3 regions of the Alteromonas sp. W364 genome follow, and region 3 is predicted to be linked to each of the others. Evidence: predicted binding sites of a transcription regulator. Region 3 holds the regulator's gene; each other region holds the start of a gene.
What was found. The regulator sigma-54, encoded in region 3, starts transcription at its own class of promoters, with help from an activator protein. The targets are predictions, from matches to a motif close to GTTGGCACGNNNNTNGNNT.

Region 1: RM556_RS05345 (DUF3192 domain-containing protein) is a predicted target of sigma-54. The motif match lies at 1,668-1,686, and genes of this name have one in related genera.
Region 2: flgF (flagellar basal-body rod protein FlgF) is a predicted target of sigma-54. The motif match lies at 1,695-1,713, and genes of this name have one in related genera.

The regions. Positions count from the first base shown of each region.
Region 1 is NZ_JAVRID010000002.1:585,140-588,321, reverse strand. Features, by position in the region: gene RM556_RS05350 (GNAT family N-acetyltransferase) at 340-984, opposite strand; gene RM556_RS05345 (DUF3192 domain-containing protein) at 1,227-1,595, opposite strand; gene RM556_RS05340 (hypothetical protein) at 1,843-2,199, shown strand; gene syd (SecY-interacting protein) at 2,156-2,749, opposite strand; gene queF (NADPH-dependent 7-cyano-7-deazaguanine reductase QueF) at 2,921-3,182, shown strand, end outside.
Region 2 is NZ_JAVRID010000004.1:79,469-82,650, reverse strand. Features, by position in the region: gene flgH (flagellar basal body L-ring protein FlgH) at 1-66, opposite strand, end outside; gene flgG (flagellar basal-body rod protein FlgG) at 77-865, opposite strand; gene flgF (flagellar basal-body rod protein FlgF) at 904-1,647, opposite strand; gene flgE (flagellar hook protein FlgE) at 2,222-3,182, opposite strand, start outside.
Region 3 is NZ_JAVRID010000006.1:235,536-238,717, forward strand. Features, by position in the region: gene lptB (LPS export ABC transporter ATP-binding protein) at 1-653, shown strand, start outside; gene RM556_RS11770 (RNA polymerase factor sigma-54) at 716-2,203, shown strand; gene hpf (ribosome hibernation promoting factor) at 2,228-2,515, shown strand; gene ptsN (PTS IIA-like nitrogen regulatory protein PtsN) at 2,532-2,975, shown strand; gene rapZ (RNase adapter RapZ) at 3,003-3,182, shown strand, end outside.

The DNA.
Region 1 (3,182 bases), on a different contig from region 3:
TGATATCCGTTTGTTACGTAAGTCCTTCCTACGTAAAATCTTCGTCCTGAAGTTGTCCTTTGTCTTCCCTATCCTGAGAGCTTCTTCCTGAAACCTTCCATTACCTTGACGATTTCTTCCTGAACTCGTCTCCTTGAGGTGGGTTTATATTAGCAAGGGGGATTTCTTTTACTATCGATGAAATAAAATATTTACATTTCCGGTCGTTTATTTTTTATACTGACAAATTTAACCCCATGTTTTATATGCGTTAATTTTTCGGCTGCAGAAAAAGAATGTAGTACAAAAGCACTTTCGCTCACACGCTTGTAAGAAATGTCGTACAAGCAGTATCACCTTTTATCCCTTAAGTTTTTTACGGAACATCACTTTGCCAGTGATATCGCCCACTTCTAGTTCTTTTACTAACTCAAACTGGCCATCAACGAAGAACGAAAGACATTTAGGTAGGGTCACAAATACGCCAACGCCTTCTGTTTTATTGTCTTCTTGAAGCAAACCAACAATCCCGCGCATCAAGATATGCCCAAGACCAATGTCTTGATGATCTGGGTGAACACCAATAAAAGAAAGCATGTGATAGTCTTTGGCAGGGATGCATTCTCTTACCTTTTCTTCTTTTGAGATCATTTGCTTAGTGCCAAGGAAGCCGGCAGTGAGTAGCATCTTCAGACGCCAGTGCCAATAACGGCCAGCTCCAAAAGCAGCATCCGGGCTGATTAAGCATGCAACAGCGAGTAGACGCCCATGCTCAAACAAACCAATCATAGGCTGCTTACCATCCCAAAAAGCATTCAGCTCTTCGCGTATGGCTGAGCGTAAGCGATTCTCATAACCTTCTCTCTCAACTTCAAAAATGTCATTAAAGAGAGGATCGTCAAAATAAGCATTGTATAGAATCGACGCAGCTACTTTTAGGTCGTCGGCGCCTAGGTAACATGCTCTGATTTCATCTATTTCGGGCTTGTAAGCGGCAGTTGTCATACTTCATTCCTTTATATCGTTTCGGTCTGCTGACACTTATACAATAAAACATTTTGGGAATTACGCTAACATTTATTTAACAATACGATGAGAAAGTGAATGCAAAACGATCTACATCAAAGAAAAAAGCCCTCAAGCAAGGGAAGCTGAGGGCAAAAGAGCGAAACGCTCTATCGGCATTGCATGTACAAAGCCATGGTGTGATGACCAATTGGCCATCATGCGGGAAAGGGTCCGAGGACCTAAATGTATTTTTGGACGACTGATTCACCAAATCCAACAAGTTCACCGTTAATAAAAACAAGCGGTGTACATTCGTCTTTCGTGGTCATACTGTCATCATGTATACGTTGAGTTCGATAGTATAAAACTTGTACTTTCTCACCATTGCTAGTGGTCAGTTCTGTAAAGTCTGCTGCACCTAAGGTGTCAATGATACGCTCTTTAGACACGCCTAAGTCTAGTTCAGAGATGTAGTTGCGGTTCTTTGCTTCACGCTTTTCCCAGCTTGAACCATAAGAATAACCACTCTCATCATCGCCTATCGAAATTACGCATCCGCCAAGAAGTAAAGAGCTAGCCATAATGCTTGAAAGAAGAAGTGCTTTCATTTTTTCATCCTTTTGAGTTTGTTTTGTAAAACGTTCAATTTTGAACGTTAATTAGTTTTATAGAATTCTCTTAAACAAATATTGGACCAACAAGTAAATCGCCAACATCATCAATAGCTTACGCTAAATTTTATGAATTCAGCCTGAACAAACTCTTTTAATTACCCTAAATATTCGTCAAACTCGCTAACAAATTGGTTTATTTCCTTAATGATATTCAAGGCTTATTCGCCCGGGAAAACAAAGAATGAATTCTGATATACAAATGGTCGTCAATATCTGCATCGAACTTAGTGAAAAAGGAAAGCAACCGAGTGTCGGTATGATAAAAGCCAAATCAACAACTCCCCTACCTATCCCATTGATAATCAAAGGTTTAAGTTACTGGAAAGAAAACAAAGATTCGCTAAAAAAAGTCATGATCACCAATGAAATCAAAGGTGGGCAATCATCTAATAAAGATACCGCAGAGAGGTTAAAAACGCTTGAGCTGTTAGTTAAACAGCTCGCGACGCAAGTTGAGCAAGGAAACGAAACAATTGAAACATTGCAAGACCAAGTTACAGACTTGCAACAACAGGTCGCGGTGTTAGGCCAGAAATAAAGGTAGCAATGTCTGGTGCCAATACTTCTTGCGGTACTTTGCCCACCTGCTCTAGCATGACATTTCCCGTTTTTACGTCTAGGCTAATAATGAATTCTTCCTGATCAGTAGTGGCAAAGAACAAAGTGTCGTCTTGCTTGAGTCTTCTTTTCATCAACACATGGGCAATCAGATTCTTTTGCAAGCGTTCAAAGTCATCTTCATTCCAAACTTGAATAATATCTAAATCACCACGCTGTGCCCTCGCTGGCAAATCGTGGCTAAAGTAGCGACAAAAAAGAGCAGACAGTTGAGGATCGATGTCTATCTCAAGGGCACTGGCGAGGTTATCTAAATTCAAATTCGCATCTCTTTTCACCGGTTTCCAAGGCACTTCTGAACCATTTGCCATTGTTTCTAATGATTCTTCACTGAGTTGTATACAAGGAGATAACCAATCACTGTCAAACTCTGTCATCATTAGACTATCGCCATTGCCTATTAGGTCGATATAAGCAGTATGAAATTGTTCAAGCGAAGAAATGAGTGCATCAGCAGAATTCGTAGACATCGTTTTTTGTTGCCATAGTTAATGATATTGAGCATTTATGATAAATTACACGTAATCTTAAGTACACCGACAATATTGTCATACAAAGCTAATTTACCTTTTGTCAGACAGAGCGAATCGGATTTTAAGTACACAACACTCATAAAATTAAGCTGCCAATAGGAGACATCTTTGGACCACCTAACACTGGGGAAATCAGTATCATACTCACAAGAATATGATAATAGCTTACTACAAGCTGTACCTCGTTCACTGAGCCGTGATGCAATTAAATTACCATCAGAGCTGCCTTTTCATGGAAGCGATATCTGGAATGGCTACGAATTGTCATGGCTCAACCTAAAGGGTAAACCGCAAGTTGCCATCTTGCGTTGTGAGGTCCCTGTCACTTCACCTAATCTGATTGAATCAAAATCATTTAAGCTTTATTTAA
Region 2 (3,182 bases), on a different contig from region 3:
CAAGGCAATCACAACTGTGATAAGCACTGCGATGAGTTTGAGCGAACGTAAAGATAATAGAGTCATGAATTTATTCCTAAAGCTGCTGAATAACTTGGCCAAGCATTTGATCGACAGAAGAAATCACTTTAGAGTTCATCTCGTACAAACGTTGGCTTTCAATGAGATTCACTAGTTCTTCCGTCACATTCACGTTTGATGTTTCCAAGGTTCCTTGGGCTAATGTTCCCAGCCCTTCAAGACCTGGAACACCTTGAATTGGCGCCCCTGAAACAGCAGTTTCAACGTAAAGGTTTTGACCAATTGGTTGTAAACCAACAGGGTTGATGAAATCGGCTAGGTTCAGCTGACCTAAGACTTGAGGCTCAGCCTGACCACGCAATTGCGCAGACACTTCACCGTCTTGCGAAATTGTCACTTGCTGCGCATCTGGCGGCAAAGTCACGACAGGCTGCAGCACGAAACCCGCACCAGGTGTCACGATATTACCTTGGTCATTCAGCGTGAACTGACCATTTCGGGTATACGCTAAGGTGCCATCAGGTTGCTGAATCTCGAAGAAACCACGACCTTGTATAGAGATATCTAAAGCATTGTCAGTGGTTAATAGATTGCCTTGAGTATGCGATTTTTGGGTCGCAACGACCTTAGAACCTGCGCCAAGCATCAAGCCTGAGGGAAGTTCGGTATCCGCCGACGAACGACCACCCGGTTGATTAATGTTCTGATAGAGCAAGTCTTCGAATACCGCACGGTCCTTCTTGAAACCTACGGTGCTGGCATTTGCCAAGTTATTCGATACAACTGATACATCAGTTTGTGCTGCATCTAGTCCTGTTTTACTTATCCATAATGCTGGGTGCATAACAACCTCCGCGAAAAAACAATTCGCTTTTTAAAAAATTAAATAATTCTGAGTAAGGTATTCGAGCTAGTAACCATTTGGTCAGCTTTCTTCATTAGCTTTACTTGCATCTCATAGTGACGCTGTAAGCTAATCATGCTGACCATCTCTTCAACCGCATTGACATTTGAACCTTCGAGCATGCCCGAACCAACACCAACGTTTATATCCTGAGGGGCAATACCACCTTCTTTCAAATCAAATAAACCATCGTTTCGGCGCTTCATGGTATCCAATGCAGGGTTAACCATTTTTAAGCGGCCTATTTCGTCAATTTGATCCGGTGGTGCTCCTTGCAAACGGCCAGAAATGCGGCCATCGCCTGAAATAGTGAGATTAGTTATGGGTACAGGTAAAAATAGCGGACCATTTTCGCCCAATACCAAATTACCTTTTGAGTCTTGTAAAGCACCATCCACCGTCATCGTTAATGAGCCACTACGAGTATAGGCCTCTTCGCCCTGTGGTGTTTGCACGCTCAGCCAGCCTGAGCCTTGAACTGCCACATCAAGTGGACGCCCAGTGGTAATTAAAGGGCCACTTTCGTAATCATTGCTAGGACTTTCAGTCATGCTAAATACGCGAGTAGGCAAACCTTCGCCGTAAGCAGGCATCGCTCTCGCTTGCTCTAGCTGGGCTTTAAAACCCGTGGTCTGCGCATTTGCCAAATTGTTGGCACGTACTGAAGTCGCAAGAAGGTCTTGTTTCGCGCCACTTGCAGCGATATACAGCATTTTATCCATAGCATTCGACTCTTTTTTGACGTAACTAAAATTGAATACTGAGATGTTTGCAAAGACAATGCCAAACACGCGCGCTCGCCTTCAGGCGAACGTTAACTCGTAGCTCAAGCTCGCTGATAATCCGCAGTTCAAGCACACTAACAGCCTTCAGCCTTTGCTCGAATAAAAGTCGCTGCGAGCCCATCCTTGGGACGCTTGACAATCGGCGTCCTGCCGATTGACACTTTTATTCGAGCAAAGACTTACGGCTTTTTGTTAGCGTGCTTGAGCTGCAGGTGAGCGCTTCACCTATAAAGTGCGGTACCTAAATCAACAAAAAGCGGATGAATCTTAGGGACTTGAAAGTGTCACTCGACATGGATGTCGAGTGCCAAGCGACCCATGGATGGGCTTGAAGCGTCTTTCAAGGCCCTAAGGTTTTTCCGCTGTTGGTTTAGCTACCGCACTCTTTACAAAATGTCGCACGCGGCTTTTATTCGGGCAACGGCTGACGGCTGTTAGTGTGCTTAGGCTACGGTTTATTTGGAGGCACAAAAAAAAGCGGCAATTGCCGCTTTTTTTAATTTATTCGGTATTATCGAATATTCAGAATTGTCTGGTTCAACTGGTTGTTTACTTCAAGTGCTCTTGAGTTTGCTTGGAAGTTCCGTTGAGCAATAATCATATCGATTAGCTCAGTGGTTAAGTTCACGTTAGCTTGCTCAAGTGCTGACGAATTAATGTCACCGTAAGTACCTGTTGTAGCCTCGCCAGCTAGAGCCTCACCAGAAAGAATACTTTCTTTCCATTGCGTACCCGATTGTTGTGTTAAGCCTTGTTCGTTAGAGAAGCGCACAAGTGCAACTCTTACGATAGGTTCAGAAGTACCATTAGAGAACGTTGCTCTCACTAGACCATCTGCACCAATATCAATACCGGTTAATCGCCCTACTGGCAAACCATCTTGTTCAAGTGAGGTTACTTCAAATGCAGACGCAAACTGTGTTGGCTCATTTGGTGTCGCACTGTTTCTATCCAAGTTAAAATCGATAGTGATTTGTTGGTTTGGATCGGAACCGTTACTAAGTATCGTTGGACCTAGCGCTTCTGTTCTGAATTTAGAATCTGGCTGTGGCAGGCCGTCGGCAGATTGGATACCGATGAAATCACCGCCCTCACTAAATTGTATTTTAGCAGTCGTTACTGCATTGCCGGTATTACCACCGATTGTGTTGACCGCAGTAGCAGGATCTGAATCTGAACCATCCGAGTTTACGGCATCAATCAGCTGATCATCGACTGCTGTTGCCACATACCATTCGTTTACTACACCTGGATCATTGTCCTTAATAAAGTAATAAGTCATAACATGACTGTCACCCAATGAGTCATATACAGTAACTGAGGTTGCTGCATTATAAGTTAAGGGATCTGTTGGGTCGAAATCTGCAGCCACCTTAGCTTGGTCGCCTGCTGGCAAGTTAAAGCGAACGTCAACTTCTGTTGTTTGTTGTGGCGAACCTGACGAATCTGGAATTCTCACTGGTACCGTCGTA
Region 3 (3,182 bases):
AGGTATCCACAGGCCAAATCGTTGGCTTGTTAGGCCCCAATGGCGCCGGTAAAACCACTACTTTTTACATGATCGTTGGGCTCGTACCTATCGATAAAGGTGAAATTTTCATTGATCAGCTAGATTTATCAATTCAGCCCATGCATGAGAGAGCAAGACACGGTATCGGTTATTTACCGCAAGAAGCTTCGATTTTCCGGAAACTAACGGTATATGAAAATCTAATGGCTATTTTGCAAACGAGAAAAGAACTCACAAAAGACCAGCGCGAGCAACAAGCCGATGATTTAATGGATGAATTTAATGTGAATCATATTCGAAACAATCTTGGGATGAGTTTGTCAGGCGGGGAGCGGCGTAGAGTCGAGATCGCGCGAGCTTTAGCAGCAAATCCTAAATTTATTTTGCTCGATGAACCCTTCGCCGGTGTTGACCCAATTTCTGTTAATGATATAAAGAAGATAATACAACAATTAAAAGAACGTGATATTGGTGTATTAATAACTGACCACAATGTTCGAGAAACCCTCGATGTTTGTGAACAAGCGTATATAGTAAGTCATGGCGAACTAATCGCCTCAGGCAGTGCTGAGGAAGTTCTCAGTAACCAAAAAGTGCGAGATGTTTATCTCGGTGAACAATTTGTCTTATAGGTATTCCGTATCATGTTTAGAATTCGGCACGTCTCGCCGTTAACATTAGGTCAAGGGCATCAATGAAGCCTTCATTGCAGTTAAAATTCAGTCAACAACTTACGATGACGCCTCAGTTGCAGCAGGCGATCAAGCTATTACAGTTATCTACGCTAGACCTGCAACAAGAAATCCAAGAAGCGCTTGACTCAAATCCCTTATTGGAAATTGATGAAAGTGAACACAATAATGACAAGCAGTCAGAAGAGAATAGTGCAAACGATAGAGAGCAAGCTGATTCTAGCGACCTCAATTCGGCAAATTCTGACAACATCGATAGTCATGACGCCTTAGAAAACAATCAACTCACTGATGATTTACCGATCGACAGTTCATGGGAAGAATACCTCAGTTCGTCTTCTGCACCAGCAACGATGACAGGTGGCTCAAGCCCCGACGACGACTACGTCTTTCAAGGTGAGACCTCAGAAAATATCCAAGACCACTTAATCTGGCAGATGGAATTAACGCCCTTCTCTGATATTGACCGTTCTATCGCTATCGCAATTATCGACAGTATCGACGAATCAGGCTATTTAACCGTCAGTTGCGAAGACATTTTGGATAGCTTACAAAACGAAGAGATTGAGCTTGATGAAGTGGAATGTGTTTTAAAACGCATTCAAATGTTTGACCCTATTGGCTCTGGGTCCCGCTCACCTCAAGAATGCTTGCTGGTGCAACTCAATCAGTTTGCTCCCGACACACCTTGGGTCGCTGAAACTAAACATTTGCTAAGCGAACACAGTGATTTACTAAGTAGTAAAGACTACCGCACTTTAATGCGTAAAACGAAGTTGAAAGAAGACCAACTGCGTGAAGTGATGCGTCTGCTACAAACACTCAATCCCCGTCCTGGGAGTGAGATAGCAACCAAAGAGCCGGAATATGTCATTCCAGATGTCACTGTGCTCAAGAAAAACGGTCGCTGGGTTGTTGAATTAAATAATGATTCACTGCCGCCATTAGTGGTTAATCAAGAGTATGCGGCCTTAAGTAAAAGTACAAAAAATTCGAACGATTCCCAATTTATTAAGTCTCATTTACAAGAGGCGAAATGGTTTATCAAAAGTTTAGAAAGCCGCAACGAAACACTCCTAAAGGTGTCTCATTGTATTGTGCAGCAACAAATGGGCTTTTTTGAACACGGCCCAGAAATGATGAAACCGATGGTACTAAATGACGTAGCTGAAATGGTGGATATGCACGAATCGACTATATCTCGAGTTACCACACAAAAGTATATGCACACGCCACGTGGCATTTATGAGTTAAAGTACTTTTTCTCTAGCCATGTTTCTACTGAGTCTGGAGGAGAGTGTTCATCTACTGCGATAAGAGCATTAATTAAGAAGTTAGTGGCTGCAGAGTTACCTAGCAAGCCATTAAGTGATAGCAAGATTGCGCAATTGTTAGCTGATCAAGGTATTCAAGTTGCACGGCGGACAATTGCGAAATATCGAGAGTCTCTCTCGATTCCCCCGTCGAACCAAAGAAAAAGTCTTTTATAAGACGACATTAGAGGACGTAACATTATGCAAATTAATCTAACAGGTCACCACGTAGATATTACAGATTCACTCAGAGCATATGTCGATACTAAGTTTGAGAAGTTAGAACGACACTTCGACCATATCAGCAACGTACACGTGGTGTTAAACGTCGAAAAGCTGAGCCAAAAAGCAGAAGCTACTGTGCATTTAAAGGGTGACGTTGTTCACGCAAATGCCGAGCATAATGACATGTATGCAGCCATTGATGGCCTTATCGATAAACTAGACAGACAGGTTATTAAACACAAGGAAAAACTAAAGCGACACTAGTTGCTTAAGAGTTAATATGATCATATCTGATATCATTTCTTTAGACCGCACTGAATGTGCGGTCGATTGTCACAGTAAAAAAAGAATTTTCGAAGTCATCAGCGAGATTGCGGCCAGAGAAAACCCATCATTAGCACTTGGCGATATACTCGCGAGTATAGTGAGCCGAGAAAAAATGGGCAGCACAGGTATTGGAAATGGCATTGCCATTCCTCATGGCCGTATCGACGGCATAGACGATATCGTAGCTGTTGTCGTCACGAGTGAAGAACCTATCGACTTTGACGCTATAGACGACAGACCCGTTGATATTTTCTTTGCACTATTAGTACCATCAGAGCAAACAGAAGAGCATCTTCAGACACTTTCTTCTATTGCACAAAAACTCAGTGATAAAGAAATCGTGAAAACGATTAGAAAAGCCACAAGTAAAGACCAAATAATCGCAGCGCTAGCATAACCAAAACCTAGAATAAGGGGCTCATCATTGAATCTAATCATCATTAGCGGACGCTCCGGTTCAGGCAAATCAATAGCATTGCGCGCCCTAGAAGACTTGGGCTACTACTGCGTAGACAATATTCCGGTCAGCTTACTCCCCACGCTAACGCATACCTTGGCCGATGAGAATGAAAAAGTAGCCGTTAGCATCGACGTACGAAACATT